DNA from 3 places in the Algoriphagus sp. Y33 genome. Region 3 is predicted to be linked to each of the others. Evidence: riboswitches for the same ligand, from Rfam matches in the RefSeq annotation. Region 3 holds a riboswitch; each other region holds the start of a gene.
What was found. Region 3 has a riboswitch for S-adenosylmethionine ahead of ID165_RS07790 (O-acetylhomoserine aminocarboxypropyltransferase/cysteine synthase family protein). Riboswitches for the same ligand answer to the same signal wherever they lie in the genome.
Positions count from the first base shown of each region.

Region 1 (11,112 bases), 430 kb from region 3:
TCGATCTTCACTGCAGTGTGGATTCTGGAAGTAGTCGCACCCCCGATCAGAAGCGGGATTTTGATTCCCTGACGCTCCATCTCCGATGCCACATTGACCATCTCATCCAAAGAAGGAGTAATAAGACCGCTCAAGCCAATGATATCTACTTTATTCTTGACAGCTTCATCTATGATTTTCTGGGCATCCACCATCACTCCCAAATCGATGATTTGGTAGCTATTGCATGCCAGTACCACTCCTACTATATTCTTGCCTATATCGTGCACGTCTCCTTTTACAGTTGCCAAAAGAATCTTTTTCAGGGAAGATTCTTCCTGCCCTTCTTCCGGCAGCGGCATAAACGGCTCTAAATAGGCCACCGCTTTCTTCATCACACGGGCAGATTTCACTACTTGGGGAAGGAACATTTTCCCCTCTCCAAAGAGATCTCCCACCACATTCATACCATCCATCAATGGCCCTTCTATCACCTTCAGGGGGCTTTTAAGCTCAATTCTAGCTTCCTCTGTATCTTCTATTATAAAATCCAAAATACCTTTCACCAGCGCATGTTCCATTCGTTTGGAAACAGGGTCTGAGCGCCATGCCTCATTTACTACTTCCTTTTTATCCGCTGACTTTACTGTTTCTGCGAAATCAAGCATACGCTCGGTAGCATCTTCTCTACGGTCGAAAAGTACATCTTCAACCCGTTCAAGTAAGTCCTTAGGAATGTCATCATAGATTTCCAACATGGTTGGATTCACGATCCCCATATCCATCCCACTCTTGATGGCATGATATAAGAATGCCGCATGCATAGCTTCTCTCACAGGATTGTTTCCCCTGAAAGAAAAACTTACGTTACTGACTCCGCCACTTACTTTGGCTCCGGGAAGATTCTCTTTAATCCATTTGGTCGCATTAAAGAAGTCCAATGCATTCTTACGGTGCTCATCCATGCCAGTCGCAACCGGGAAAATATTAGGGTCAAAAATGATGTCTTGGGGATTAAACTTCACTTGATCCACTAGGATCCTATAGCTCCTCTCACAGATTTCCACTCTTCTATCATAGGTATCAGCCTGTCCATACTCATCGAAAGCCATCACCACCACTGCCGCACCGAATTTTTTTACCGTTTTGGCTTGTTGGATAAATTCTTCTTCCCCATTTTTCAGGGAAATAGAATTGACAATGCCTTTTCCCTGAACACACTTCAATCCCGCCACGATAATTTTCCATTTGGAACTATCGATCATGATGGGGATTCTTGAGATCTCCGGTTCAGAAGCGATCAGATTCAGGAATTTGACCATGGCAAACTCCCCATCCAACATGCCTTCATCCATGCAGACATCCAGTACTTGAGCTCCTCCACGTACCTGATCCAAGGCCACTTCAAGTGCCTCGTCATAATTTCCATTCAAAATCAATCGGGCAAATTTCTTCGAACCGGTAATATTCGTCCGTTCGCCTATATTGACAAAATTAATTTCGGGTGTAAAAACCAATGGCTCTAAGCCGGATAGTTTCATGTAATTATTTCTAGCCATCTTCTCAGTCCAACGTTTCCTCTAGTTCCACTTGTAATTTTCTCGGCTGAAAATCAGCAGCCATCTTTACCAAAGCTGAAATATGCTCAGGTGTGCTGCCGCAACAGCCCCCCAAAATATTCAGCATTCCTTCTTTCAAAAAGTCCCTTATCTGATCCGCCATTTCATCTGCCCCCTGATCATATTGTCCAAATTCATTCGGCAAGCCTGCATTCGGATAAGCACTCACATAGAACGGTGATTCCAGCGCCAACACTTTTAAATAGGGTCTTAATTCTTTGGCCCCCAAAGCACAGTTCAATCCAACTGACAGTAAGGGAACATGCGATATGGAGATCAAAAATGCTTCAGTAGTCTGACCCGAAAGTGTACGCCCGGAAGCATCGGTGATTGTACCGGAGATCATGATCGGGATACCTCCTTCTTTAGGATCCAACGGAATATTTCTTTCTTCAAACACATCCTGGATAGCATACAGAGCAGCTTTGGCGTTTAATGTATCAAAAATCGTCTCTACCAATAGGATATCTGCTCCACCATCCAACAACCCGCGAACCTGCTCTGCATAGGCTTCTGCCAACTGATCAAAAGTGATTGCACGATAGCCGGGGTCATTCACATCCGGCGAAAGCGAAGCCGTTCTGTTGGTCGGCCCTATCGCCCCCGCCACAAAGCGGGGTTTATCCGGATTCTTTGCAGTGAATTCGTCAGCTACCTCCCTTGCTAGCTTTGCAGACTCCACATTAATAGTATATGCTAAATGCGAAAGATCATAATCTGCCTGTGCAATTGTGGTGGCAGAGAAAGTATTGGTCTCAATAATATCTGCTCCCACCCTGAAATACTCAGCATGGATCTCCCTGATTATTTGGGGCTTACTCAGAGACAATAAATCATTATTCCCCTTCAGGGATTTGGGATGTTCGGCTAGCTCAGGAGTTCGAAAATCCTCCTCGGTCAGGGTATATCGTTGAATCATGGTTCCCATGGCTCCATCGAGGATTAAAATTCGCTTAGAAAGTTCTTGAAGCAGGGATTCCGTTCTGTTTTGCATACTGATTTTTTGTTAATCAAAAAGCTTGTCGAGCAAAACCGGAGAGAAGTACGATGTACTAGTCCGCTCATCTGTTCCCGATATATCGGGATGGGAGTTAGCACCTTATTTCTAGGTTGCTAAGACGTCGTTGGGCCCTTCCCTCGGTCTTTCTCGATAAGCAACCCAAAGTTAATAGCATTTTGATAATAAAACAGGAGAATCTCCTAAAAGGATTTACTAAAAGATGAATTACATTGTCAAATGAATAAATCAGGGTCTTACCCCTACCCCGAAACTCAAATAAGGTCCTGCCATATAACCCGACATACTCAAATCGCCTAGCTTATAATTTGCTAAAGGAATCTCGTATCCCGCTGCTACGGTGAGCACCAAGTCAAAAAGTTTTCGTCTGGTCATAGGAATCCCGTATTCTGCAAAGACTTCTGGCTTCAGCATCAGCCCGCTATTCCTCAAATACCCATCAAAATCTCTCTGCTCAAATAGTTCCGGAAAATCAGGCTTATCGTTAGTCAAAAGTGTATAGCGTATATTGCCATATCCAAGACCCACTAATGTCCCCAAACCAAAATTTCTATATTCAATCAAATTATATCCTATATTTCCATAGACTCTCAAGCTGTTTAGAGAATGTCTTTTTTCGTCGTTTGCCTTTCCATCCAATGCGAGATTATAAAGTTCTGCACCGTAAAGGAGACGCTCTGTATCACCCAAAATCCTTAACCCCCAGTTGGAAGGCGTAGTATTCAATGGATTCAGACCTGCTTCTTTCAACCTGGCATTAAATCTCTTCGGGATGGTGAAGTGAACTCCTCTTATCAGTGAGACACCTATGCTTGCATCTTTATAGAAGAAATTCCTATCGGGTAATGTGATACCGGCACCTAATCTTATAAATGCTCCACTCTGGGCGTTGTCAAAGTTGATTCCATTCATATTCCATTTCCCTTCCAGAGGACTGAATGAATACCCCATCTTGGTTATAATCTGTAGTGCTTCTCTTCTACCGGGCAAGTCAAAATCATAGCTAAGTTGAAAACCGATTTCAGTCAGGAAATTCCCATAATTCAACGTCCCTTTTTGTATATCTTTTTCCCTAAGCACAAATCCCTGCTCCGGTTTTGCCAAAAAAGCATCAAGATCTCTTGTGCGCTCGGTGGGTAGCATTTGAAAGTTAAGGAATCCAACTCCGATGGACATATAGTGGATTAGCTGAAATCGTGATTCTTCGGTAAATGCATAGCCTACATTTAGCAATGCCCTGGAAGTCCTGTAGTTCATAGAAAAATCATCGAGCTCACTTACTCCCCCTCTATTGTGCAATACATCCATTCCAAGCACAAAATCATTGATTCTTGCCTGATAGCCTAATCCTATTGTCTGATACCTATTTCTCAAACCGGATAAGCCACGGTCTGCCAGTATGTTGTCAAACTGATTAAGACGGGCTCCTGAAGTACCCGCTAAGGCATAGAAAGTGGAGCGTTTTGTTATTAATTGTTGTGCCTGAGTATCAACAACACCAAAAAAAACAAAAAGCAATAATATGAATCTATTAAAAAGGGGCATTGAATAGTGGATTTGTGTAAAGCTGGGCAGATTCAAACCTGTCAGGCAAAATTAATGCTAAACCTGTATTAACCGATATCTTTCGAATTAAGATATTCAGTTAATTTCCCATACAGTTCCTCAGGAGTGAATGGTTTTTCCACATAATCATTAATACCAATCTGCTCCATCTCAGCCTTGATCTCATGATAAGAACTAGCCGTTAGAACTAAAATGGGGATTTTACTTTTGAGCAAATCCTTGTTTTCCCGTATCCGTTTTGCCACTGCAAAACCATCCACTACCGGCATTTGTATATCTATGAGTACGACATCAAACTCCCCCTGTTCAAACTCGTCAATCGCCTCCTGTCCATCCGAAGCAATCACTAGTTTGCCCATATGCCATTTCTTCAAGAATTTCCTAATCAATAGCTGATTGACCATATTGTCTTCGGCCACCAATATAGACGAATAGTGCAAGTAATTCTTTCTGGACTCTAAATCACTTGTTTGGGTATACTTGTCTTCTTCCACTCTAAATGAATTTCAATATAAGATTGAAAATAGCCTCAACACTGCTCATTGATAACTCTTGGATTTTTGAAGCTTGAAGTTCACTCAATCTTTTCACAATAGCTAATCCAAGTCCACTTCCTCTTAATCCCAGACATTAAATCCTTAGGGGAGCAAATTCCAAATAGCATCTTGATAGATCAAAAGAAATAACACCAAATTTTCTGCAAACCTTTTCCCTCATATATTCGTGAACTCCGACAGTAAAACACATTTTAAAAATATAAGCAGCATATCACAATGATCGTAACAACCACTAACTCACTGGATGGCTACAGCGTGGAACAATACTTAGGAATTGTTTCAGGAGAGACCATTATAGGAGCCAATGTATTCAAGGATTTTTTCGCAAGCATCACTGACATAGTCGGAGGACGATCTTCTGCCTATGAGCGTGTTCTCAGAGAAGCAAAAGCCACTGCTATGACCGAAATGGAAATGCAGGCTCGGGCTTTCGGCGCAAATGCAATACTTGGAATTGACTTAGACTATGAAACCATCCGAGATGGAATGCTAATGGTCACAGCCAGCGGCACAGCGGTGAAAGTGCTAAAGAATTAAAGCAAAGTCCTGAAAATTCAGGACTTTTTTAGTTGCACCAAGACCTTTTCCACTGTAGTTTTTTTACAAAAATGATCTCCCACTATTACATTTGGAGCTGTTTTGCACATATCTATACACTTAGTTTTGATGAATTTGCAAGTACCTCTCAGTGGAGCTTCATCAGTGGCCTCTTTTAGTCCTTTATATAATTTTTTGGCCCCCTCTTTTTTACAATCGGATCCGTTACATATAAAGATTAGTTTTCTTGAATGTTTCATTACCCTACCGAAATAGCCTGCATCATCAATCCACAAAGGTACGCACCATACGTACCTGCAGCATAACCCAACACAGCCAAAAGTACGCCAACAGGCGCCAGCGACGCATCGAAAGCTGCAGCGACAATCGGAGCCGATGCTGCTCCTCCCACATTGGCCTGCGACCCTACCGCTACATAGAAGAACGGAGCTTTGATAAAATAGGCTACAATGAGCATAATTAGAATATGGAAGAACATCCACACAATACCTATCAGAAAAAACACAGGATTATCCAACACAGCTCCCAAATCCATCTGCATACCTACAGTAGCTACCAAGACATACAGCAAAACACTGCCCATACGAGAAGCACCTGCCCCTTCAAGATTTCGCGCTTTGGTAAAAGATAAAAGCAATCCTAGGGTAGTAGCGACTACCACTATCCAGAAAAAAGTTGAGTTAAGTGAGTACTGTTCCAATTCAGGATAATTTTCACCGATGTAAGGTGCCACAAAATCAGCAATCAAGTGAGCAACCCCGGTAACTCCAAATCCTATACCTAGAATAGCCATCGTGTCTTTCAAACTCGGAATCCGCATAATTCCCTCCCTGAATTTTTCAATTTTGTCCCTCAGTTCATAAATAGCACTACTATCAGCTTTAAATAACTTATCGATCTTATCCGGTTTAGCAGCCCAATATAGAAGTATGGCCATCCAGAGATTGGCAACCAGCACATCCACAGCGATCATCTGACTGAAAAGAACCGGGCTTGGTTCAAATACTCGTAGCATCGCTGTCTGGTTGGCACCGCCACCGATCCAAGAACCGGCAATAGTGGACAGTCCCCGCCAGATCTCATCGGGTCCGTTCCCTCCCAATAAATCCGGAAAGAAAAAGCCAACAGTCAGCAAGGCCAAGGGTCCTCCGAGCATAATACCAACCGTTCCGGACAAAAACATGACAACAGCCTTTGGTCCTAGCTTCGATATCCCTTTGATGTCAATACTTACAGTAAAAAGAACTAAAGAAGCAGGAAGAAGATACCTGCTGGCTACTCCGTACAGTTGGGAGGTTTCCCCTGAGATGATTCCAAAAGAATTGGCCAGCGCAGGAATAAAATAACATAGTAAAACTGTAGGAACGACACGGTAGAATTTCTTCCAAAACGGTTTATCACTGGCTGAGGTAACAAAAACAAGTGCCAGAATAGCCATAAGCAATCCAAAAACTACTGCATCATTTGTAAGCAAGGGGGTATTTTCTTCCATTATATCCGGGCTAATCAACTGCAACAATACCAACAATTGGCCAAAAAGCCCAAAGTCTACCTCTTTCCATTTTCGAGAATCTGCAGCAGCTCACTGAGAATCATCGCCGTCGCTCCCCAAACCATCTCCTTATCTACCTCAAAATATGGCGTGTCCAGACGGAAATTATCACTGAATTCCAAAATCTTTTGCTTACGAAAACTAGGCTCATAGAGTGTGCTGACCGCAGTTTGGATGATTTTAGATACTTCTCTTTCTTCCGGCACAAAGTCCGGTATAGCTTCAGAGTAGCCCAAAACGGGTGTTACCAAAAAATTACTCGCAGGAATGAACAATGTACTCATCCTTCCAATCAGGTTAACTTGCTCAGGATGTACACCTACTTCTTCCCAAGCTTCGCGAAGGGCCGTTTCTATTTCGTCCCCATCCTCTTTCTCCATTTTTCCGCCTGGAAAAGCAATCTGTCCACTGTGTACTCCTTCATAATCAGGTCTCTTGATCAGAGGAAAAAACGCCTTTTTTTCATTGGGATAAAGGAGTATCAACACAGCACCTCTGCGATGATTATCAGGAAGTTTTGTATCAAACCTTCTCATATCCACAGGATTTGGCGACATGAAAAGCTGCGCTTCTTTTCCGGGAAGTGGATGCTCCATTCCTTTTTCCAACAAATTCAAAACACTCCCGAAATCCATATTAAACCAAATCTAGCTGTTTGATTTTATTACTGATGTAGGATTGCGGGACATAAGACTCAGAGGCTTTTTCCAATTGAAACTGCTTCAGGATGTGGGTTTCTACATTTATAAGCCAGACCATCGGTCTAAATCCATTCATTCCCTGAAAATAACCTAACACCAAAAATTCGCTTTCATTCAGCCACATTCCATCCTCAAACATTCCTGAAGGCCCCATAAAAAGTAAACGTTCCCTCATTCCGTCTTGTCTATACCACACTACCTCCGAGTCCGGATTCAAGAAAGGCGAATCAATACTTTCGTGCGCTTCCACCTTATAACTGTAAATATCCATAGTGCCATCTCCTGATGGATGGGGAAATTGATAGGGAAATAGAGGATCTCCTTTGAGAATAGGATTTTTCTCAGGCATCTCCATAGGATCTATGGAATCAGTCATGGTCAATTGGAATTGAGAAGCTTCAAACATTCCAATTTCATTTTCCCAGTGAGAATGCCAAAGCTCATTTTGGGCTAATGCCACATCTATCTGGGATCGATTTCGTTCTAGCTCTTCTTCATCTACAGAAAAATTGTCTGCGCTTACGTCAGCTTGTTCATTTTTGCTGTCGCAGGCAAAAAAAGACAAAAAAGCTAAGCCAAAAATGGCAAGATAAACGAATGTGATTTTCGGGCTCCTCATGAAAGTTTTAATTGATAAGGTTAAGCTAAGTCAGGACGACCAAAAAACAAAAAAGGTTGGGACATTGACCCAACCTTTTCCTGCTCTCAAACCTATTAAACCTATTGTAGATATTCGTTTTATGAATACCTTCGAAAATTAGAAAATGTTTTCATATACTCCAAACAATCGATTGCGAAAGATTTTCAAAATTTTATTTTCCTTTATACTTTTTTACTATAAACCCTTAAAAATCAATGAAATTATATCTTACCTAAGACCTGAAAAAAATAGGGTCTAACTTTAGCTTTTCATTAAGTTTGAATGAATAAACTTCTATGGCTTCAACTCTCACAGCTCAACTTGCACGTAAAATAGAAACAGGCTTCATCACTTACATGGAGCTTTTCAACACCTACACCAGATTGGCTCCAAAGTATTTCAGTGAGAAAGCTTGGCATGCCACACATCTGAACAGTAAGCAGCGCCTACGTCTATACAAGGATCTACTGTTTCCACTGGCAACAGAATGTTCAGAAATGCTAGGAGATAAATCAACTGACTTCTCAAATTGGAAAGAAATAAAATCAGTGTACCAATCGCTGATTGCAGGCAGGCCTGATATAGAATTGGCAGAAACATTTTTCAACTCGGTGATCCGGAAAAGCTATCCAAAATTGACCATCAATGAAGAATTGATGTTTGTCATGGAAGGGTTCGACTCATGCGCTGTCAGAGAGTCGGATGAACTTTTAAGAACCTATCCCTCATTCTTTGGTCTGGAAAAAAATATCAGGCAAATCCTCGATGATTATGATTTCGGTGCTCCTTTTATGGACAAAGAACAAGATATCAAATTTCTGATAGCAGGCGTCCGAAAGGTGATTTTGACAAGATACCGAGTCGGTCCAGACACGAAAACCCAGATCTTAAAATCAGTTTTCTATAGGAATAAAGCGGCATATTTGATCGGAAGGACATTTTTAGGACATAAGTGGATGCCTTTTATCATCCCTGTCCTGCACGGAGAAAAAGGAGTATTTGTAGATACCCTGATTTTCGATCCCAATCTGATGAGCAGTATGTTCAGTTTTACGCGATCCTATTTTATGGTCGAAGCAGAAGTCCCCTCACAAGTAGTCGGCTTTCTCAACTCGGTCATACCTCACAAGAAAATCCATGAACTCTACAACGCCATAGGATTTAATAAACATGGAAAGACGCTTTTTTACAGAGATTTTCTTTATCACTTGGATGCCAGTGAAGATCAATTCGAAGTGGCCGCAGGAATAAAAGGGATGGTCATGACTGTATTCACTTTGCCGTCTTTGAACATTGTGTTCAAGATGATCAAGGATCACTTTGAGCCGCCAAAAACCATGACTAGACAAGAAGTAAGAGGGAAATATAAACTTGTGTCTCTTCATGACCGTGTGGGTAGAATGGCCGATACTCATGAATTTGAATACTTCAAAATTCCGATTGAGCGAATCAGCCCGTCCTTGATGATAGAACTGAGGAAAACAGTCAATTCCCTTTTGAACATCACCGATTCTCACCTAATTATCAAACATCTATATACAGAAAGGAGAATGGAGCCTTTAAATCTGTTTCTGGAACACTGTAGTACAGAAGAAGGAAGGAGGGCTACAGAAGATTATGGAAGAGCAATTCTCCAGCTGGCGCAGGCGAATATATTTCCGGGCGATATGATGACCAAGAACTTTGGTCTTACACGGCAAAAACGGGTGATTTTTTACGATTATGATGAAATTGAATTTTTGACAGATATGAATTTCCGCATCAAACCAAAAGCGGAAACGTACGAGCAGATTTATGCCCCTGAACCATGGTATTCTATTGCCAAAAACGATGTTTTCCCGGAAGATTTCAAGCGATGGATGATAGGCAGAAAGGATCTCAAGGATCATTTTCTTTCTTATCACCAAGATCTTTTTGATCCGGTTTGTTGGCAGGGAATCCAGCGAAGAATTACATCCGGCGAGCTAATCCACGCTTTCCCCTATCCCGATGAGATCAGGTTTCGGCCTCATGAAAAAATTTAAGGAGAATTAATCAGAACTTCTCTTCTACTCCCAAACCGAATAATGCAAAGTCATACTTGACTGGATCATCAGCATCGAATTCTCTGAGCTTTTGGGTCAATTCCACAGCTGCAAGCCAATCAGTCTGTTTTCTGGTAATCAGTCCCAACTTTCTTCCTACCCGATCCACATGCAGGTCACAGGGACATATCAGCTGTGAAGGTGAGATGTTCTTCCACAGTCCAAAATCAACGCCCTTATCATCTTCTCTAACCATCCATCGTAAATACATGTTGATGCGCTTGCAAGCAGCCTTTCGGATGGGTGTGGCGATATGCTTCCGTGTACGGGGTGGAGAATCCGGTAAAGAAAAGAAGAACTCCTGAAACTTCGTCAAAATAGATTCCATCGCCCCCACTTTCCCCGTTTGCCCGATGAGAAATGCCTCCTCAAGGGAACTGTGCTTTTTGTAAAACCAACTTAAAAAATGTACAAAATATAGTGTATCCACCTCATTGAAGGTTCTGTGCTTGAAGTTCAGGAAAGGTTTCAAATCATCCTCTTGATGATTCAGCAAAAAGTCGTGCGGCGAATTATCCATCATTTGAAATAATTCAACGCATTTATTAATAATAGTCTTACGCTGTCCCCATGCCAAAATAGCAGCAAAGAACCCCGAAATCTCTATATCTTCTTTTTTTGCAAACCGATGCGGAATAGATATGGGATCAAATGTAATAAAGCCGGGACGGTTATACTGATCAACCTTATCGTCTAAAAAGTTCTTAAGATTTTGCATCAAAGCGCAACTTTAACTTCCCCACCCTGCGTACCGTCAAACCATTTGAAGCAAAGCTCATTGTCAACTATCTCCGACACATGCCAGTCAAAGCATTTGATAGTGGTGAGTGTGCGAAGT
Region 1 covers NZ_CP061947.1:1,496,598-1,507,709, reverse strand. Annotated here, with positions in the region: gene metH (methionine synthase) at 1-1,538, opposite strand, end outside; gene ID165_RS06140 (homocysteine S-methyltransferase family protein) at 1,543-2,592, opposite strand; SAM riboswitch class I at 2,657-2,755, opposite strand; gene ID165_RS06135 (hypothetical protein) at 2,845-4,161, opposite strand; gene ID165_RS06130 (response regulator) at 4,230-4,676, opposite strand; gene ID165_RS06125 (YbjQ family protein) at 4,956-5,276, shown strand; gene ID165_RS06120 ((2Fe-2S) ferredoxin domain-containing protein) at 5,294-5,536, opposite strand; gene ID165_RS06115 (DUF819 domain-containing protein) at 5,536-6,789, opposite strand; gene ID165_RS06110 (CoA pyrophosphatase) at 6,846-7,484, opposite strand; gene ID165_RS06105 (hypothetical protein) at 7,486-8,169, opposite strand; gene aceK (bifunctional isocitrate dehydrogenase kinase/phosphatase) at 8,487-10,214, shown strand; gene ID165_RS06095 (TIGR02757 family protein) at 10,225-10,992, opposite strand; gene ID165_RS06090 (hypothetical protein) at 10,992-11,112, opposite strand, start outside.
Region 1: it holds a riboswitch for S-adenosylmethionine, as region 3 does, so the genes downstream of both, ID165_RS06140 (homocysteine S-methyltransferase family protein) here and ID165_RS07790 (O-acetylhomoserine aminocarboxypropyltransferase/cysteine synthase family protein) in region 3, are expected to answer to the same signal.

Region 2 (11,112 bases), 2.1 Mb from region 3:
GTTTCGCCAAGTCGATATAGTCCCTGTAATCCAACTGAAAGGTCTTCCAGTCAAACTCTTTCAGATCCTTGGGCAAGCTGTCTCTGTATTCTTCCCAATTTTCCACAAGCCCTACCAAGTCATTCCGCCTCTGCTGACTGGAAAAACTAAGCTGAAAAACGTAAAGCAGAAAGAGTCGCTCATGAAAATCCTTGGTATCAAAGCCATAGAGTGCCGCGATGTCAAAAAGCATTTTCATTTTGATGGTCAGAAAAGCAGGAAAATCCGCAAACCCCATAAGAATTCCTCCTGCACCGGTGACTGCTCCTTCTACAGAAGCCGTATTGCGGTACCATTTAATCCTACTTCGTACTTTAAATTCCCGTTGTTTGAATGTCAGGCTTTCATGTGGCCTGGGAACAATCCAACTTGAACCGGTGATCACCACTTTGACCATGTTTTCTATTGCTAGAGTAATAGCCTTATGAACCTTTTCCGGGATCCAGCTATTGATTTTGCTCTGAACTCCATGGGTTAGGCGTCCTCCTAGGCTTGGCTTTTTCTTCATTTCATATTGCCAAAGAGCAAGCTCAGCATGGGCATAATGTAAATAGGCGTCCATAAAATAAATTTAGTTTGCGATACTATCAAACGGATTTCGTTTTCAATAGTCTACTACTTGTTGTAAATGATGTTCTAAATGCGCTACATAATCAACTATCAGAAATCCCAATGTCAAATTATCATCTCCATTTACTTGATGTTAATTTTAAAGAAAATTGTTCGTCTTCAATTTCTCTCAACAGTCTGGGAATTGCTTGTGTAAGATATTCAAGCCTATTTATTGATTCTCTAACCATATAGTTCAGTCTTAGTCAGTTTTTAAAATTCTCCCTCTATTTCCTTCAGGGTATTTGGCAAAAATCGTATCGAATAAATTACGAGTTGCCAAACTGTACTTATTCCCTAAATCATTCATCAAATCCTGGCCTAATAAATTGAGCATAGTTCGGAACCAATTCCGCCAGGAGTTTTCTGGATTTATCCAAAAGGATCAATAAACTCAAAATCGAATCCTGCTCAGTTCCCAGTGCGTCAAGCAGTATTTTCCAAGCCTGCATACTTCGTTCAATTGATATCATCGCGATCTTCGCAGACCCGTTATAACTTTTCTCTTCTTCCGGAAACTCTTCCCAAAAGTCATCTGAAAGATCATTAAGCACTCTTTTTGATTTTACATGGATAAAAAACAAATACCACTGAATCACTTCAAGTGCATCTTCAATTTTAGAAATCTGATTATTGACCTCAGATACTTGCCTAATTCCCAAGTCTACTTGCTGGGTTAATTCTTCACAATAGTCTTTTAATTTGGACGACTCAATCCAATCCTTCCCCTCAAGCAAATACTGATTTGTAATGACGCTCAAGGGATGCCCTTCCAGCCTTCTATCCTCTTCTTCCAAGGAAATGTCAGCCGCACTATCCTTTGCGATTTGGTCCAGGTCAATACCAAGCTTCTCTGCCATTATATGAAGCATATCCAAAGTCTCTTTAAAGTTCTCGGATAATGCATTCCAAAAGTCTTCCGGTTCTTTCAAATCCCTCTCTTTCTCCCTCTCAAAAACCCTACATCTTGTGGTAAAAGCACAGCGTTCACACCATCGATCGCACCAATTATATATTCCTGAGATAAAAGTTGAGTTGATGTCATCCATAATGCAGTAAATAAGGAAGGGTTCGAAGAATGTATACGTTTAAGATAAAAAAGATTTACGAATTAGGGCTTTGTATAAAGTCCGGCTTCTAGAGAAGCAGGACAACTTCAAATGCCACTGTTCGTGAGGCAAGAACAGAAACGGTAAAGTACATTGCAAAAATCCGTGATCGTTCTGGTTATAAATTCCTATAAAAAAAACCGCCCTTCTCAAGGCGGTTTTCAATAAACAAAGAACTGACTACTTATTTGTAAAGCCCGTTAAACAGCATTTTGAATGTCCCATGCGACTGGGCTCTAAAGGTAATCTCCGGACCAAAGGCGTAGAATTTCCCTTTACCCAGTTGAGCTTCAAAAGCCGTCACCCCGTTTTTCAGGTAAGACTGGCCCCATGCCCAACCACTTCTCAGCGGCTCTTCATCTCCAAACCATGCAATCGGTTTCACCCCCTTATTTCCTGCAGAAGGTGACAATTTGAAAACTGGACTTCTGTTGAACATGATGTAGGCTTCATCTCTCATACCATAGTTAATCGGAAAAGAATTATCTACATGCATTTCCAAAACTGAGCCCGGCACATAGTATTTCTCGCCGCTTAGAGGCTTGGGTTTTCCATCAGCCCCAATCTCTACCAGCGCATCTTCCACGGGAAGGCCAAAGTGGTATGCCAGCTCGGTGGCAGCCCCCACCGATATGACCTCTCCTCCATCCTCTATGAATTTCTTTAGCCGGGGAACTGATTCTGCGGCAGTAAAACTGCCCAACATATGATGATATTTCTCATCAATTTCTTCAGGTTTTGGTTGCGCTCTGGAATAACCGCGAGAGTCTGCACCGGGAATACCAGGCCCAATAAACAGCATCACATCGTACTTATCCTTCAAATTACCGGCATCTATCTCCTTAGGAAATACGAGTTGGTATTCAAAATGGAACTGCTCGAGCATCCATCTCACCCAGCCCGAAGGCATGGATCCACCATAGTAGTCATACAAGGCAACACGGGCTGGATGTATCTGAGTGACCCCTTTTGGCATAGAAGCCGGAACCGGATACACCCCGTATTCTTTCGCTGCCAGTTCCAATTCTTTTTTCCCTCCACTTACGTAAAAGGATCCCGCAGGCAATCCGTCTACCACAGCAGTCGTTCTATAAACCTTCAGGTTTGCTTTCAGCAAATCATTCACCGCCATGAAACTGTTGTTGTTTCTCGCATCAAGCAGGTAGCCTGAGCCATTTGCAAGAGTTTTTGCCGGCGGAGACTGGATCTCTCCGTACGGAATACGCTCGAAGGGTCCATCAATACCTTCATACATTCTATCCACTTCCACACCCATTTGCAATGCCAAAGTCCATCCTGCCGCATCATACGGTCTGATCGGAGGCCCACCCGGGTAAAGAAAATCATTCGGGTGATCCTGTGGTTCAAACATATCTATCACATGTGGACGAAAAGCCTGTGCTGTTTTGACAATAAAAGAATTGGCAGGATAGTTTTTGCCATTGACAGTAAAATCAGCCGTAGCTTTCTCTACCAAAATCCCCGACTTGATTAATGCATTCATGAATTTCACAGCCGTCGGAAAGTCTGGCTGACCGGCTGAAAGAATATAAGCTCTGGGATCTCTATTCACAGGATCTGTATATATAGAGTCATAAAACTGGGTTGGCAACCCTGATCTGGGATTAGTTTCACCGTCCTCACTCTTCCGGGAATTATCAAATGCTTCTTGTACCGCCTGAGCATACTTTGGATACATTGTCCAATTATCCTGACTCCCCTTTTCGATGGATTTTCTACCCATCAGGTAAATATTAAGAAGTAATTCATCCCCATGTCGCACAGCATGATTGAAGATTGCGTAATTCAAAGACACCGAATAGTCTATAGATCTCCTAAAATGCCACTCCTGAGGAGTCACCGGATACGGGGTTCCATTGTTTGGAATCAATCGTTCAGGCACCAAAGGCACGTTGTATGGAGTAGGATTCCCGATGATTTCTGTCAAAATACCGATTATATTATGGTAATACGGGGTGGTTCTTAAGCCACCATTCCACCAAGTTGAGAACACGGAGCCGTCCAATCTTGTATAGCCGGGTTTATCTTCCTGATGCATTCTATTGATCATTGCTGCACCCACAGCATCCAAACTGGTGATGATCAGCGGATCAAACACGTGATTGAAAGGATCACGGTAAGGCGGCCCTGCCACTACTGCGCCAGCAGGAGCCGTCTGATGGTGATTGTAAATAATTTGCGGAATCCACTCTACATATTGCTGAAGAGACATATTTGCAGCTTCACTCATGTTATTCATGTAGAAGTCACGGTTATTGTCATGCCCTACATACTTTTGATAGAGAATCGGGATGTTCTGATCACGGGCTGCCGGATCATCCTTTCTCATGTACCAGTCTGACATGATTTCCATTCCATCAGGGTTGGCATGCACAAGAAGAATGATTACATTATCGAGGATTTTCAGTGTCTCAGCATCATTCTTTGAAGCTAATTGATACAAGGTTTCTATCAGCTGATGAGGCCCTACCACTTCATTAGCATGTAATCCGCCGTCTATCCACACAACGGGCTTGCCTTCTACCGAGAGCTTTTCTGCCTCTTCTCTGGTAATTTCGGCATGGGCGAGCTTCTGGGAGATTTCTTTGTATTCATCTAGCTTAGCAAAATTATCAGGTGCAGTCACGATCATCATCGGCTGAGATCTTCCATACTCGGTTTTGCCGATTTCCACCATCCTCACCCGGTCACTCACTTCGGCTACTTTCTTGAAGTAAGCTTCCGTCTGAGTGAAATTTGCCAGCTTGTAATCATCTCCTATATCAAAGCCAAAATGAGCTTTTGGCGTGGGCACATTCTGGGCAAATACTCCTAATGAAAAGGATATAAACAGAATAAGCAGTGTAGTTCTTAATCTCATAAGCATATGGGTTGGTTTATTTTCTGACTAAAATAGCACGAAAAAATAGGCGACCAGTGATCACAAGCCTCTTTTATCGGGATTTTACAGGATTGGAAAATAGAAGCAATAAACTAATCAATAATCGAATCCCTACAGTTCAACTAAGCCTTTATATAGTTTGAAATTACAATTACCTTAAACTAACTCCTGTTGCCTTACTCACGCCTGCTTATATTTAGCCCAATAGATTTCAGGAAATTGCCTGATCCTGTTTGAACTCAAAATTATCTTCCATATGAATTTCAAACACCTTAGTCATCCATTCAAAAATTACTATTTTTGCTCTTAAATCCATTCCAAATCTTTCCGAAAAACGAATACCCATGTCCGAGGTTAAAATCTTTTCAGGCACCAATAGCCAGTCACTTGCAGAGAAAATCGCCAAAAACTACGGCAAAAAGCTGGGCGATCTTACGCTGTCCAAGTTCAGTGATGGCGAATTGTCCCCGAGCTTCAATGAATCCATCAGAGGCTGTACCGTCTTTTTGGTTCAAAGCACCACCCCGCCGAGTGACAATCTTTTGGAGCTTTGTTTGATGATTGATGCAGCCAAAAGAGCCAGTGCATATAAGGTATGCGCAGTGATTCCTTATTTTGGATACGCCAGGCAAGACCGGAAAGATAGGCCAAGAGTATCCATCGCCGCTAAGGCAATCGCCAATATGATCACCTCTGCAGGAGCAGACAGAATCATGACATGTGACCTTCACGCAGGACAAATTCAAGGTTTTTTCGACATACCTTTGGATCATTTGAATGGATCAGCTATCTTTGTGCCCTATTTGAATTCGCTGAGGCTTCCGAATATGATTTTTGCATCCCCGGATGTAGGAGGAGTAGCGAGAGCAAGGGCTTACGCCAAGCATTTTGAAGTAGAAATGGTGGTCTGTGACAAGCACAGAAAAAGAGCCAACGAGATTGCTTCCATGCAAGTAATCGGGGATGTAGAGGGTAAGGATGTGATTCTAGTAGATGATTTGGTGGATACCGCAGGTACGCTCTGTAAGGCTGCACAAATCGTCATGGAAAAAGGAGCTACTTCAGTAAGAGCTATAGCAACCCATGGTGTACTCTCCGGAAAAGCTTACGAAAATATCGAAAACTCAGTACTGGAAGAATTGGTCATCACTGACACCATCACTCCGAAACAACAATCATCCAAAATCAAAGTTTTGACAGTCGCAGACCTATTCGCAAAGGCTATTCACGCCGTTACAGGAAATACTTCTATCAGTTCTTTGTTTATCTAAGAATCAATTTTAATACAAATACAATATGAAATCGAGCTTGGAAAAGCATCTCAAAGAGGGATGAAATCCATATTGCGAGATTCCATATGACAATTAATAATCAATAATAACATATGAAAAATTTAGAGATTATAGGGTTTAAAAGAGCAAATCTCGACAGTGCCAGTCTTTCTGAATTGAGAGAATCAGGTAATGTTCCCTGTGTGGTTTACGGACCTGGTATCAAAGAGCAGATCCACTTCTACTCACCAATCATCCTTTTCAGAGACTTGATTTATACTCCTGAAGTACACATGGTTGAATTGAATATCGAAGGAACCATTATCAAGGCAGTATTGAAGGACGCACAATTCCATCCGGTAAGTGAGACTCTTCTTCATGCAGACTTTGTGGCTTTTGCCGAAGACAAACCTATCAAGTTTGAAATCCCTGTGAAAGTAGAAGGAAGCTCTCCTGGTCTTGCAAAAGGTGGTAAACTAGAATTGAAAACGAGAGTATTGAAAGTTAAAGGTCTTGCAAAAGACTTCCCTGATGTTATTCCTATCGATATTTCTGAGCTTGACTTGGGTAAATCATTCAAAGTGGAAGATGTCAAAGTGGAAGGCTTCGAAATCCTAACAAATCCGAACGTTTCTATCGTGACTATTGGTGTACCAAGAGCTCTTAGAGGTAAGAAAGGCGGAGAAGAGTAAATTCAGTCTCTATTACACTATTCATTTAAAATCCTGCCCATATCCGGGTGGGATTTTTTATTTTCAAACCCGATAGCTGCTGTAAAATGAAAATCGAGCCTGCCTGAAGCAGACAGGCCTGGCTCCAAAGTCACACACCAGGTGATTATAATGCATTCATGATTCCATATGACAGCTGAAAAACAAATTATAAACACATGAAACACCTAATCATAGGCCTTGGGAATATTGGCCCAGAATATGAACTCACCAGACACAACATTGGCTTTTTGACAGTGGACAGGCTTGCCGACTCGAAGGACTGCACCTGGAAGAGTGACAGACTTGCATTCAAAACAGAATTCAAGCACAAAGGCAGAACAATCCATATGATTAAGCCTACTACTTACATGAACCTTAGTGGCAAGGCAATGAATTACTGGATGAAAGAACTTCAGGTAAGCAAAGAGAATACGCTGGTGATCGTAGATGATGTGGCCATTCCTTTTGGCAAACTCCGCATGAAACCCAAAGGAAGCGCAGCCGGTCACAACGGGCTGAAAAACATAGAAGAGCTCACAGGAGGTCAGAACTACCCAAGACTGAGAATGGGCATAGGCGATGACTTTCCTAAGGGTAGGCAAGTTGATTTTGTTTTGGGAAATTTCACACAGCAGGAATTTGCCGAAATCCCTACCATAATGGATAAAGCAATAGAAATGACCCTCAGTTTTTGTACAATTGGCATAGAACGCACCATGAATCAATTCAACGATTGATGAAATCGAGCATAACTAAAGCGTCACACACTGTAATGGTTATATGGCTATAATGCAAGCGAGATTCCATGTGGCCTTTTAAAAAAACACAAACACATGAAATAAGATTTGGAATTCCCCAAATATCGATCTTTCTTTGCATCACTTCAGGCAACTGATTTATAAAGAAGAGGCGAGAGATTAGGCTCAACGACCCTCTGGCAACCATCCCGAAACGGAGAACGGTGCCAAATCCTACCCTATGCGGGAACTATAGATTGGCTTACTTCACAAATAATCCCTTTTATTTCGTTCCCCTCATTGGGTTTGATTTTCTCAAATCTGCTTGATTAGTCTTATCAAAATCTAAACTGATCAATAAATGAGTAAGCACTTTGAAACGAACTCTGTAAGGATCTCCCCTTCCAAGTCCAGCCAGCGGGAGCACTCCGCTCCTATTTACCTTACATCCAGCTTTACATTCGACTCAGCGGAAGAAGCCCGAGCTACTTTTGCTGATGAAATAGAAGGGAATATCTACTCCCGGTATGCCAACCCAAATTCCAGTGATCTGATAGAAAAAGTCTGTGCTGCCGAAGGCACTGAAGATGGATTTGCTACTGCATCAGGGATGGCCGCAATGTTTGGGAGTATTGCCGCACTACTGCAGCAAGGAGATCATGTACTTGCCGCACGGTCACTTTTCGGATCTACTCATCAGCTACTTACTAAAGTATTTCCTAAGTGGGGGATCACCTCTACTTACGGGGATATTTTTGATTATTTGAATTGGGAAAAACTCATACAACCCAACACCAAAATGCTTTTCATCGAAACCCCATCCAATCCGGGCTTGGAAATAATCGATCTGGAATGGGCGGGTAAATTTGCGGCAGCTCACAACCTGATTCTGGTAGTGGATAATTGCTTCGCCTCGCCTTATTTACAACAGCCTGCTAAGTGGGGAGCTCATATTGTGACCCACAGTGCTACCAAATACATCGACGGACAAGGACGAGTGCTGGGAGGCTTGATTTTGGGCAAAGCTAACTTGATGCAGGAAGTACAGTTTTTTGCGAGACATACAGGGCCTGCCATATCTCCATTCAATGCATGGATACTTGCGAAAAGCATGGAAACACTTGGTGTAAGAATGGATAGACACTGCAGCAATGCGCTGAAAGTAGCTGAGTATTTCGAAGGTAATTCTGAGTTACTTGCAGTAAAATATCCATTCCTAAAATCACATCCCCAATACGAAATCGCAAAAAAACAAATGAGTCAGGGTGGTGGGATAGTTACCTTAGATCTGAAAGGCGGAGTTCAGCGTGCCCAACGCTTCATCGATCAGCTTCAGATGATCTCCATCACTGCTAATCTGGGTGACAGTCGAAGTATTGTCACACATCCTGCCTCTACTACGCACAGCAAACTTTCTGTTGACGAAAGAGCACAGGTTGGGATTTCGGATGGACTGGTACGACTATCTGTAGGTCTGGAGCACTACGAAGACATAATTCAGGATGTAGAAAGAGCGATTGACTTATCAAAGTAAAACGACTAGCATTGCTGCCAGTCTTTGTAAGATAAAAGCAGGTTGAATACAAAAATGCCCTCAAAAAGGATGTTATTCTTTTGAGGGCATTCATTTTTTAAGCCTCACTTCTACCAAGTGGTTTGCCGCAAGGTAGGAAAGGCCCGAATTATATCACTCAGACTAATCTGTCCCAACAGGACTCCATCTTTCATCACCGGGAATCTTCGGATTTTATGCTCTAAAAATTGTGATGCAGCATCGAATATTGATAAATCCGGAGAAAGCGTAAGAACATCCCTAGACATATGCTCGCTTACTTTTGCCGGGAATTTCGGCGTGTTGGTGTATTTTCCTTTAATAATCTCTTTTAGGCAATCCACTTCCGAAATAATACCTATTAATGCGCCTGAAGCATCTATCACCGGTGCACCGGATATCTTTCGTTTGGTGAGCACTTCCATTACCTGATCAATAGTATCATCCGGCTTGAAAGTAATCAAGCTTGTACTCATGTACTCTTTTACTAGAATTTGCGGAATTGGGGCTTTTTTGGGTTCTGCCATTCTAACCCCTTGAAAACTTTTTACCATAGGTTAAAATTTAAGGATGAAAGAATAAATTATCGATAATTAGTAACAATTAAAAATTATAACTTAAAAAACCCTATATTTCGATACTATAATTTAAAAAAAACCATTCACACAAAATATCACTTGTTTTTATTTTCAAGAAAAACAAAGGGCTTCCAACTCTTACTCGCCCCCTTATAAAGATCATTAAACTCAAAGGCTCCCACTACAACATCCAGATCACCGTCAGAATCAGTGTCGCCCACTGCTATAGTAAGCAAATTTCCCTCTACATTTTCACTCAAAACATACGGATCAAATTCACCTTTTTCATTTTGCCTGAAATACACCAAGTTTTGTTTTGGAACCTGCAAATCATCAGGAAAGAATGACAGGACGAAAAAATCCAGATCGCCATCGTCATCAAAATCCCCCACTTCAATTCCGCTAGCTCCATACATGGGATAGAACCATAATTCTTCAAATTTATTTTCCCCATCATTCAAAAACACATGCACCCCGTGGTAGTTTTTGAGTACTTGGGACAAATCCGCATTATCCCCATTCACCACAATAATATCTTTGTGACCGTCTCCATTCACATCTTCAAACCGGAAGTCACTTGCGCCAAATGCCGGCTGGAATCGAAGGATGGCCTTTTCCTTATACTGATTTGCTCCTTTGTTTAACCAAACATAAATCCCTTCCTGAGCCTGAGTCATAAGCCCCAACACATCCAAATTCCCATCTCCATCAAAATCCACAGCAATTGCCCGTCTCGCACCGGGTTCAGCACGTAAAATCACTTCAGTAGGATTCTTAGATCCTGAGAGGTAGAGGCTCATTTTCCCAAAGTGATTTCCAAACTGGGAAACTACCCGGTCCTGCTCTCCATCACCATTCCAATCGGCAACAGCAAGATCAACAGGACGGATTAACCCGCCCAAAAGCTCCTTGCTTTGCCATTCTTGAGCTTCTAGCCAAAACTTAGACACCATTCCCAAGGAATCATTTGAAGGATCCATTCGCCCCATAGTCAGTAAATCGAAGCTGCCATCATAATTCCAGTTTATATCCACCGGAGCAACTTCGGTAGGAATAGAATCTTTGATTTGAAAACCATTCTTGGGGTCTAGAATATAAATCATCTTCAAACGATCACCGAGCCATAAATCCCCGGTCTCCGGATGAATTTGAAGCATTGTGGATAGATTTCCTTTTATTCTGTGCAAGTCCGGACGTGAAGCTTGAAAACCAGGAATGCCAAGAGTTGGAGCCGACTTTCTTGCCTGAGGCAAGAGGGAATCAGGTGCATGATCCAAGTAATAGTCAAGAATTTTCTCCCAATCCTCTCTTTTGATCAGTTGTGCTTTGGAATAAACTCCTGGAGGAATGCCTAGGTCTTCCGGTAGTAGTTGCCCAAAATCCTCAGGCAAAAAAAGTCCCATCCGTTTCCGCATATCAGGAAGCACTTTTTCTCCCCAAGTCCTTTTATCCAAAATTTCAGGGTCTGGTTTCAAATGACAGCTTGCACAATAGGCATTTGCAAGCTGCTCACCGGTTAGATTCAAATCCATAGTAGCCAACTGCTCCAATGTGGGCGGTGGCTGTTTCCGTTCCGAAATCTGGCTGCAGGAATAAGATAAC
Region 2 covers NZ_CP061947.1:4,035,564-4,046,675, forward strand. Annotated here, with positions in the region: gene ID165_RS16200 (EcsC family protein) at 1-601, opposite strand, end outside; gene ID165_RS16205 (hypothetical protein) at 951-1,697, opposite strand; gene ID165_RS16210 (M14 metallopeptidase family protein) at 1,942-4,644, opposite strand; gene ID165_RS16215 (ribose-phosphate pyrophosphokinase) at 5,004-5,930, shown strand; gene ID165_RS16220 (50S ribosomal protein L25/general stress protein Ctc) at 6,044-6,622, shown strand; gene pth (aminoacyl-tRNA hydrolase) at 6,820-7,380, shown strand; SAM riboswitch class I at 7,537-7,639, shown strand; gene ID165_RS16230 (PLP-dependent aspartate aminotransferase family protein) at 7,742-8,914, shown strand; gene ID165_RS16235 (CBS domain-containing protein) at 9,025-9,486, opposite strand; gene ID165_RS16240 (VCBS repeat-containing protein) at 9,606-11,042, opposite strand.
Region 2: it holds a riboswitch for S-adenosylmethionine, as region 3 does, so the genes downstream of both, ID165_RS16230 (PLP-dependent aspartate aminotransferase family protein) here and ID165_RS07790 (O-acetylhomoserine aminocarboxypropyltransferase/cysteine synthase family protein) in region 3, are expected to answer to the same signal.

Region 3 (11,112 bases):
GGCTTACGATTTTGGAAGGCTTTCAATATAACAATGGAATATGGTCAGACGGGAAAATATATGATCCCGAATCGGGATTGAGCTATGCCTGTGATTTACAGCTTAAAAAGAAAGATATTCTTGAAATTAAAGGATATCTCGGAGAATCTTGGATCAGCCGGACTATGGAATGGAAAAGAGTAAAAAAATAAGAAACTTCAATAATTAACAATCGCTTTATTACATCATAAGTAATGTTCTGTGAATCAATTATTTTTGAATGAAAGGTCAAAGAAAAAAGAGGCTATCTCAAAACTCATGATTGTCGTATGGAGCAACCAGTCTGACAAGAAGAGCTGATTATGAAACAGCCTCTTATTTTTGTTTTCAAGACTTTTTCAATGTTTTTGCTGTAAATAAAATGACTTCAGAATATACGATAATTGCTCAAACTCGATCAGAAATGCATCGTGTCCGGCTGTGCTAGTGATTTCCTTATAGGTTCCTTTTAACACATTTTTACTGATATATTGGGATTCTTCCGGAAGAAAAAGCAAATCAGAATCCACTCCAATTGCTAAAACATTCGCTTCAATTTTGCCCAACGCTTCGTCTAATCCGCCACGATTTCTTCCTAAATCATGGGAATCCATGGTTTTGCTCAGTGTCCAATAAGAAAGCGCATTGAAGCGTTTTGCAAGCTTTTGGCCCTGGTATCGCAGATAAGAAGAAGCACGGTAATCGTCCAGTTTATTGGCTGCGTCAGACTGCTTAGCAGCCAAGTCAAGTGGATGTCTATAAGTTAGCATAGCGATAGCACGCGCGGTTTCCAGTCCTTTCTGCCCCGCTGTTTCATTGCATTCTCCCCAGGTACAATCAGATTCTATAGCCATCCGCTGTGTTTCATTGAAGCCAATTACCCATGGTCTGGTTTTGGCAGTGGATGCCAGAATAATTGCATTCCTAAGCTTGTTACCCAATAGATATGCCCACTCCAAACCAACCTGCCCCCCTAAAGACCCGCCGATAAGGGTATGGATGGTTTCTATTTTCAAATGAATCCTCAAGCGTTCCAATCCCTCAGCGAGATCCCGTGTTGTCATCTGAGGAAAATCGTAATAGTACGGCTTACCGGTTTTGGGATTTTCGCTGAATGGCTGGGTAGAACCATAGCAGGATCCCAAAAGATTGGCGCAGATAATAAAATGATCGGCAGGGTCGAAGAATTTATCTTCCCCGATCAGACCACTCCACCACTCTGAAGCATTCGAATCTCCCGTAAGCGCATGGATAACCCAGATCACATTGGATTTGTCTGAATTGAGTTGGCCATACGTGGTATAGCCAAGGTCAAATTCAGGGAGAATTTCTCCTGATTCCAGATGTAAAGGCAAACTTGAATAAAATATTTCCTGGGTCATGGTAATCGAAGCGTACTGACTTTTAAGATTCATTTGATAAGATTAGATTTTATCGAAAGCTTGTTGCAGATCCGATTTGATATCTTCAATGTGCTCGATTCCACAAGAGATTCGCAACAGCGTAGGAGTGACTCCTGCGGCTAGTTGCTCTGCATCTGATAATTGTTGATGGGTAGTAGCTGCAGGCTGGATGATCAATGTTTTGGCATCACCCACATTGGCCAAATGGGAAATTAATTCCAGATTATTGATCAACGCAGAAGCTTGCTCTTTGTCACCTTTCAGCTCAAAACTCAGCACTCCTCCAAAGCCGTTTTTCAGATATTTTTTAGCCAATTCGTGGTAAGGAGAAGACTCCAATCCCGGATAATTCACTTTCTGAACAGAAGGATGTGTTTCCAGCCATTGTGCCAGAGCTAAGGCGTTTTCTACTGTTTTCTTAACCCGGAGTGAGAGTGTTTCAATCCCCTGAAGTAATAGAAATGAATTGAATGGACTGATGGCCGGGCCGAAATCACGAAGACCTTCTACTCTTGCGCGGATAGCAAAAGCTATGTTAGGCAGTCCCAACGGATTGTTTTCTCCGAAAACTTCCCAAAAGTTCAAGCCGTGATATCCTTCTGAAGGCTCGGAGAATTGTTTGAATTTTCCGTTTCCCCAGTTGAAATTCCCACCGTCTACTATAATTCCTCCGATGGAAGTACCATGTCCGCCTATCCATTTGGTGGCCGAGGAGGTTACAATATTTGCTCCATGAGTGATAGGCTGGCATAAATACCCTCCGGCTCCGAAAGTATTGTCTACCACCAGCGGGATATCGTGCTTTTTAGCGACAGATGCAATAGCTTCGAAATCGGGAATATTAAACTCAGGATTTCCTATGGTTTCTAGATAGATTGCTTTGGTTTTGCCATCAATCAAAGCTTCAAAATCATCAGGAGATTTACCTTTGGCAAACCTGGCATCGATGCCTATTCGTTTGAATGAAACTTTGAATTGATTGAATGTTCCTCCATATAGAAACGGACTGGAAACGAAATTATCACCCGCTTCCATGATGTTATTGAGTGCGAGAAACTGGGCTGCCTGTCCTGAGCTCGTAGCCACTGCTGCCACACCGCCTTCCAGTGTAGCTATTCTTTTCTCGAATACATCCGTAGTCGGGTTCATGATGCGGGTATATATATTCCCGAATTCTTTCAAGCCAAATAGGTTTGCTCCATGTTCAGCCGAATTGAATACATAGGAAGTCGTTTGGTAAATAGGTACCGCACGTGAGTTTGTAGACGGATCAGGCTCCTGCCCAGCGTGTACTTGAAGTGTGTCGAAGTGAAGTTTTTTTGACATGATTTTTTGGATTTATGGTTTGAAAAATAATAAACGTACGAAAGCGCATGACGAATTACTCCGACATAGGCGTAAATGAAATCAACACATGAATAAAGCGGAATGCTTGAGCACGGATGATGATGAAGTAGTAGTGTAAAGTGTATGATGTCCTGAGTGCATTTTACATTGAACTTATAGTTCCAAAAGAGAATATCTCTCTTGGCAGGAATTGGCACCTTGGACTTTCCAGGTTGCCAGAGGGTCTATGAGCCTGTCTCTCGCCTCTTCTTTATAAATCCGAGCACTTAAAAAGTGAAAGGATGCTGCAAATAAAAGGTCAGCGAATGGAAAATCAAAATTAATTTTCACCCGCTGACCGAAAAACTTGAATTATTTATCCAATTCTTCCAGATCGAATCTGAAAATAGGATTGATCGTCTCAAAATCTGATTCGATGTTTACCAATTCTTTGACCAAACCATCTTTTAATCCATAGACCCAGCCATGAATTTTCGGAGCTGATCTATCTCTCCATGCCTTCTGTATGATTGAAGTCTTGATCAGATCCTGGCACTGTTCTATCACATTATATTCTACTAAAGCATTTACTTTATCTTCATGGTTTTCTAGAGCATCAATATCTTTCTGATAAATTTTGTACACTTCTTTGATATTGAGAAGCCATTTGTTGATTAGACCGAAACTTTTATTACCAAGTGCAGCTTCTATTCCACCACAGCCATAGTGACCGCATACGATGATATGCTCAACCTTCAGCACTGCTACGGCATATTCCAATACACTGAGTAAATTAAGATCGGTATGCACCACCATGTTGGCTATGTTTCGATGTACGAATATTTCTCCCGGATCGGTACCTGTGATCTGATTAGCGGGAACTCTACTGTCTGAGCAGCCAATCCACAGAAATTTAGGGCTCTGCTGTTTTGCCAATCTTCCAAAAAAGTTCTCGTCGATCAGCTTTTGATCGTCTGACCAAGCTTTGTTTTGAATTAATAGTTTCTCGTAAGGGCTCATATGTTTTCGTAAATTTTATGCTTAAATCCTTCTACTGTAACGCGGATATTCCTATCTGCACTCGAAGCTATAAAGTCATTTAAGACTTCCTGAATGTCATGATCTATAAACTGCGCTTTTTGGGCATTGATAATCACTTTACTATCGGAGGGGATTTTGGATAGATTCTTCATTAGTAGTGCTTTATTGAGGAAGGAAACATCTTTGTGAAGCTGAAGGAGATAGTTTCCGTTCATTTCTGTAAGTGATATCGCCCGTACAAAATTTGTTTTAATCACAAAGAACAGACCGAACACCATCCCAATCCCTATTCCCACCAAAAGATCTGTAAATAAAATCGCCACTACAGTCACAATGAATGGAATAAACTGATCCCAGCCATTCTTGTACATATTGACAAAAAGTGAAGGCTTGGCCAATTTATAACCCACCACAAACAAGACAGCCGCAAGACAACTTAGCGGTATTAGATTTAGGATGTTTGGAATACTCAATACCAATATCATCAATAAGATACCATGGAAAATAGCAGACATTTTTGTTCTGGAACCCGAAGCTATATTTGCCGAGCTTCTGACAATTACGGCCGTGATCGGAAGTCCGCCCAGCAGCCCTGAAAAGGTGTTTCCTACACCCTGAGCAAAGAGTTCCTTGCTCGGTGGGGTAGTTCTTTTTTGCGGATCAAGTTTGTCTGCCGCATCGATGCTCAATAAAGTCTCTAAGCTGCCAATGATCGCAATGGTAGCCGCAACGATCCAAAAAGTACCCTCACCAATCATGGAGAAATCAGGGAAAGTCAATAAATCGCCTAATTGCGCAAAATCCTGCAATACAGGAATACTTACGAGGTGATCTCCACCTAGCTGCCATTCAGGTTTCCATATACCATATAAGGTATTAATAATTATCCCCGAAATAACAGCCCATAAAGCACCCGGTACCGCCCCCAAAAGTTTATGATTTTGAATTCTTGGCCGTTCAAATAAAATAAGGATAGCTAGTGCTATAAGTACAATAGGAATAGCTCCCGGGCTTAAGTATTTGAAAGCATACCAAATTTCTGTAATCGTATTATGATTATCAGCCTGAAGAAATGCCTGGTCTCCCATCGCATCTACATCATAGCCCAATGCATGTGGAATCTGCTTCAATATCAAAATTAGCCCAATGGCGGTAAGCATACCTTTGATCACCGCATGGGGGAAGTAATAACCTATTACTCCGGCTTTGGCTATTCCCAAAGCCAACTGGATTAAACCCGCAATTACAAGTGTGGCGAGAAAAAGAGGGAAGGTCCCCATGCTATTAATGGAATCTAGGACTATCACAGTCAATCCGGCTGCAGGTCCGCTCACACTTACGTGAGACCCTGACAGTGCACCGACCACTATTCCGCCGACAATCCCTGCTATAAGACCTGACATTGGAGGCGCTCCACTGGCTATAGCAATACCCAGACATAGGGGAAGCGCCACCAAAAAAACCACCAAACTGGACTTTAAATCATATTTTAAATTTTTTCCTAGAAGGGTATTCATTTGCGTAATATATGTTTAAAGGCCGGTGGTATACTGTTTGTATTGATTTTAATTAGAATATTTAGCTAAAATATTCAAAAAATCAAATTATTCTTATTTTACCATATGCGTAATGACTTGATTAATTGACTTAAAATTGAATTGCTTAACAGCCAGATCCATCTTGTGTGCAATAGCCTCAAGATTTAAATTACCTATACTTCCCTCGTGCGTATGATTAAGCTTACTTTGATCAGGTGAGAAGCGATCTGATTCTATGTCCATTCCCACTTGCTTATAAGCGTCTCTAAAAGGTACTCCCCTCAAAACTAAGTCATTAACTACTTCCACAGAAAAAAGATGCTTATAAAATGGATCCGATAGTATGTTTTCTTTGACCTTTATTGAGTTCAGCATGAAACTTGTCATACGGATACAGCTTTTCAAGGTTTCTATCCCGGGGAAAATCTCCTCTTTGAGCAGCTGCAAATCTCTGTGATAACCCGTTGTAGTATTGGTCAACAGCAACGCTACAGCATTGGGGATTGCCTGGATTTGATTGGTTTTTGCTCTGATTAGCTCAAATACATCGGGATTCTTCTTGTGTGGCATAATACTGCTTCCCGTTGTGAGATCATCCGGAAAAGTGATAAATGCAAAATGCTGATTCATGAAAATACAGACATCTGAAGCGAGTCTGTTTAGCGTACCGGCCAGTCCGGCCATCGCAAACCCCAGTGTTCTTTCCGTTTTTCCCCGGCTGTTTTGGGCGTTGATCACATTGTGATGCAAGTCTCCAAAACCAAGAAGTTCGGTGGTAAGGGTACGGTTCAGCGGAAAACTTGATCCATAGCCGGCAGCCGAGCCCAGCGGATTTTTATTGGCCAGATCAAAGGCAGCTTTGAGCAGTCCCATATCTTCTGACAGGCCTTCGGCAAAGGAACTAAACCAAAGACCGAAAGAAGAAGGCATTGCCAGCTGGGTATGGGTATATCCCGGCATCAAGTCATTTTTATGCTTTTCCGCAAGAGAAATAAGCAATTCGAACAGCTCAGAGCATTCCTCTACGATTTCCTTGACAGCATTTCTATAATAGAGCTTCAGATCAACCAACACTTGGTCGTTACGACTTCTACCGCTATGCAGTTTTTTGCCAACATCACCGAAACGCTCCGTGAGTAAGAATTCTACCTGAGAGTGCACGTCTTCCACACCGGGAGCAATCTCAAATTCGCCCTTTTCTATTTCCGAATAAATATCCTTTAATCCGCGCTGCAGAATTTCGTTTTCTTCAGCAGTCAAAAGACCAATGGTAGAGAGCATCTGCGCATGAGCCATAGAGCCCAGCACATCAAAAGGAGCCAAAAGTATATCAAACTCTGGATCGCGACCAATGGTAAACGATTCTACTTCCTTTTTGCTTCCGGTTTCTTTTTGCCAAAGTTTCATTTCAAATTAGTTTGATTAAGCATATCAGCATAGGCTTCAAGGATTTTTATGTATCCTTCTATTCCTTTCTGAATTTCGTTCAAATAAATATATTCATCAGCAGAATGTGATCTTGCAGAGTCGCCGGGACCAATTTTGACAGACGGATAAGGGATCAAAGCCTGATCAGATAGGGTAGGGCTTCCATAAGTATTCAGCCCCAGCTGCCCACCTACCTTAAGAATTAAATGGCCTTCCGGTACATGCGAAGATTGGAGCCTCATTGAGCGGGGAACCAGTTCAGCACGTAGAGTCCCTCTTAGTTCTTCTAGTGCTTCCTCTAGTGTATATGCATCGGTCACTCGAACATCCAATACAAACTCACAGAGATCGGGAACCACATTATGTTGCTGCCCTGAGTGGATTACGGTAGCTGATACCTTCGTCTTACCTAGAAATAGTGATTTTTTTTGAAATTCAAAATCCCTGATTTTCCCCAAATCATCCAAAGCAAGGTAAATTGCATTTACACCTTCTTCACGGGCAGCATGACCTGCTTTGCCATGAACTATAGCGTCGATCACCATTAGGCCTTTTTCGGCTACTGCCATATCCATCATCGTAGGTTCACCCACGATTGCCAGCTCACAGGATGGAAGCTGATCGATTACAGAAGCAATACCATTCTTACCGGAAATCTCCTCTTCGGCTGAAGCAATCATAATTAGATTGAAGGGAAGGGATTTTCCATAAAAATGAGTAAAAGCAGCCATCAAGCTTACCAAAGACCCTCCTGCATCATTGCTCCCAAGACCATAAAGTTTGCCATCTTCGATAATTGCCAGAAATGGATCTTTGGTATAACCCGCATTGGGTTTTACCGTATCGTGATGGGAATTCAGCCAGATCGTTGGCTTATTTTTATCAAAAGTAGCTGCGAAAGCCCAGATGTTGTTTCCGGATTTATGGACATCTATGGCTCTGCTGTCAAAAAACTCCTCTATGACCTCCGCTGTAGAACTTTCTTCTTTGGAGTAGGATGGGATTTCTATTAACTGGGTAAGAAGTTGAACCGCATCTTCGTATAAATCCATCGTGGTCGTCAAAATTTAGGGTTAATAGAGGTCATATCGGCTCCGCTCAATGGTTGTTCCGGAGAGCTTGCCTTTGGCGGCTAAATGAAGGTTTTCCGCTTTGCCAATCCATACATGATTTACTCCTTTTTCCAATGCTTCGAATGCATTGTCCAATTTGGGGATCATGCCCGAGTGGATCACATTTTCTTTGCGAAGTTCTTCATAGATATCCTCATTGATCAGCGGAATAATAGAATTTTCGTTCTTTTCATCAAGCAATACTCCGCTTTTGTTGAAACAAAAATAAAGATTCACCTGATGTTCCTTGGCTAGACTTGTGGCTAGAGCCGAGGCAATACTGTCCGCATTCGTATTCAGAAGTTGCCCTTTGGCATCATGGGTGATTGCATTCACCACAGGAAGCAAATCACCCGAGAGTAAATGGTCAATTAATTTAATATTGACTTCCTGGATATCACCTACAAAACCGTAATCAATCCCTTTCACAGGCCGTTTGATAGATCTGATAATATTTCCATCAGCACCTGTCATTCCTATAGCATTGACTTTCAGCGCCTGAAGCTTCGCCACGATATTTTTATTGATCAAGCCGGCATAGACCATAGTCACCACATCAAGAGTCTCCTGGTCAGTGATTCTTCTTCCATCGACCATTTCGGGCATCACCCCAAGAGACTCTCCAAACCGGGAAGCCATAACTCCTCCTCCATGAACCAATATTTTGTGTCCGGGGAACTTGGCAAAAAGGGCCAAAAATTCATTTAACTTTTCAGGAAAATCGATGACATTTCCGCCGATTTTGATAATGCTGATTTTCATCTGATTATAATTTGTTTTTTAAAGGTCATTACCTGTCCGGGGTGCCCGCCTCCAAGAGGGCCGGGAATCTCGCATGTACTATAATCATTCCAGTGTGTGACCCTTGAGTTGTGCTCGATTTTCATAAATCGAGTTTACTTTAAAACTGCCCGAGCAGATGACTAATAACTGCTTGAGCAGCGAAAATTCTGTTTTTTGCTTGCTCTTGAACCAAGGAGCGTTTTCCGTCCAATATTTCGTCAGACAATTCCAAATTTCTACGCACGGGCAGACAATGCATCACTTTTGCATCAGGAGCATGGACGAAATGATTTTCGGTAAGCATCCAAGAGGAATCTGTAGAGATTATTTTACCATAATCATTAAAAGAAGACCAGTTCTTAACATACACAAAATCAGCATCTTTTAATGCCTCGCTTTGATTATATTCTATAGTCGCACCTTTTGTAAATGCTTCATCCAATTCATAACCTACAGGATGTGTAATTGTAAGCTCATGATCCATTCCAAGCGTCCACTCTGCAAAGGAATTTGCCACAGCATGTGGAATCGCTTTGATGTGGGGCCCCCAAGTCAATACTACTTTTGGTTTCTTTTTCCCAGCCCAATTTTCACGGATGGTGATCTGATCAGCCAGGCTTTGCAGTGGGTGACGCGTGGCAGATTCCAAGCTTATCACAGGAATTCCGGCATATTTCGCAAACTGCGAAAACACAAAATCACTGCTGTCTTCTTCCTTATTTGTCAATGAAGGAAATGCACGGATCGCAAGAATATCAAAATAGGACCCCAAAACCGCAGCAGCATCCTTGATATGCTCCACAGTTCCTTGGTTCATGACTGCTCCATCCCGCATTTCCAGAGCCCATCCTTCTTTGTCCATATTCAGCACGATAGGCTCCATTCCCAAGTTCAACGCTGCCAGCTGGGTAGATACCCGCGTCCTTAGTGATGGATTCAAGAAGATACATCCTATACGTTTTCCTACACCTTTTGCTTGATCCAGTGCCGGATTTTCCTTGTAAATAAGTGCTTGCTCGATCAAGTGATTGCCCAAATCGAGGGATTCAAATTTGGTAAAGTGCTGAAGTGGCTGGTTACTATTGCCCATTGGTTAACTGGAAGGGGATTGACTTAATATTTCTTTTAATGCGGATAAAAACGAATTTAATTGATTCCACCCGATATTTAAAGGTGGCAGCAGTCTTATCGTATTCTTTCCTGCGGCACTTCCGGTGAACATGTGGTATTTCTTAACCAATTCTGAGCGTACCGGTCCGGCTTCCCGGTCGAGATCAATGCCTATCATCAATCCCGTACCACGAATACCTGTGATTTCCGGAATTTCGTTTAGTTCTTCCAACAGCTGTTCTCCAAGTTTTGCTGCATTTGACAGAAGACATTCTTCTTCAATTACTTCCACCACCGCCAATGCCGCTGCACAAGCTAAGTGGTTGCCCCCGAATGTAGTACCCAAAAGTCCATAGGTGGCTTTAAACTCAGGAGAAATCAGAATTCCTCCAATCGGAAAACCATTACCCATTCCTTTAGCCATGCTGATGATATCCGGTTTTATCCCATCAACTAACTGATGGGCAAAGAATTTTCCGGTACGTCCAAAGCCTGACTGAACCTCATCTAAAATCAATTTCGTTCCATACTGATGGGCTAAAGAAGCCAATCCTTTCAAGAAATCAGGACTTGGAACCTGAATACCATTGACTCCCTGGATACCTTCGATGATTATACCGGCTATTTCATTGGATTTCAATGTCTCTTCCACAGCGTTCAAATCGGCCCATGGAAGAATATGAAAATCTTCCCGTGCATTGCAGGGAGCAACGATTTTTGGATTGTCCGTCAAAGCTACTGCCCCTGAAGTTCTTCCATGAAAGCTACCGGAGAAAGCAATAAACCCTGATCTTCCGGTCGCAAAAGAGGCAAGCTTGATGGCATTCTCGTTTGCTTCAGCACCTGAATTGCACAGAAAAAGTTCATACTCAGGATAGCCGGAAAGATTTCCAAGTTTTTCGGCGTATTCTTGTTGAATGGGTATTTGAACCGAATTGGAATAGAAAGCGACCTGATTCAACTGATCCTTGATCCGCTTTACATAATGGGGATGTGTGTGTCCGATTGAAATGACGGCATGACCGCCATATAGATCTAAATATTCCTGTCCCTGTTCGTCCCAAAGTTTAGCACCATCTGCCTTAGCTATGGTCACGGGAATCAGCGGATATACATCAAATAATTTCATTTTGAATTACGATTGACGAAATATGATTTACGGGGTCATTCTGAACTTCGTAAATTGATTTCTAGATTTGTGAAATAGTGAATACTGAAGGTGAACAGCAAATTTCTGAGCGTCCACTAATCTGTCTTGAATCTTGTGTCTAACGTCTAATATCTAATCAGAACGCTATGCTCTTTAGTTTCAAGCCCATCCTCTCCTCCAATCCAAACGCTAAATTGTAATTC
Region 3 covers NZ_CP061947.1:1,929,094-1,940,205, reverse strand. Annotated here, with positions in the region: gene ID165_RS07800 (DUF2147 domain-containing protein) at 1-191, shown strand, start outside; gene metX (homoserine O-acetyltransferase) at 378-1,433, opposite strand; gene ID165_RS07790 (O-acetylhomoserine aminocarboxypropyltransferase/cysteine synthase family protein) at 1,443-2,747, opposite strand; SAM riboswitch class I at 2,919-3,027, opposite strand; gene ID165_RS07785 (carbonic anhydrase) at 3,120-3,767, opposite strand; gene ID165_RS07780 (SulP family inorganic anion transporter) at 3,764-5,305, opposite strand; gene argH (argininosuccinate lyase) at 5,399-6,733, opposite strand; gene ID165_RS07770 (M20 family metallo-hydrolase) at 6,730-7,806, opposite strand; gene argB (acetylglutamate kinase) at 7,828-8,628, opposite strand; gene ID165_RS07760 (acetylornithine carbamoyltransferase) at 8,768-9,739, opposite strand; gene ID165_RS07755 (aspartate aminotransferase family protein) at 9,743-10,888, opposite strand; gene argC (N-acetyl-gamma-glutamyl-phosphate reductase) at 11,046-11,112, opposite strand, start outside.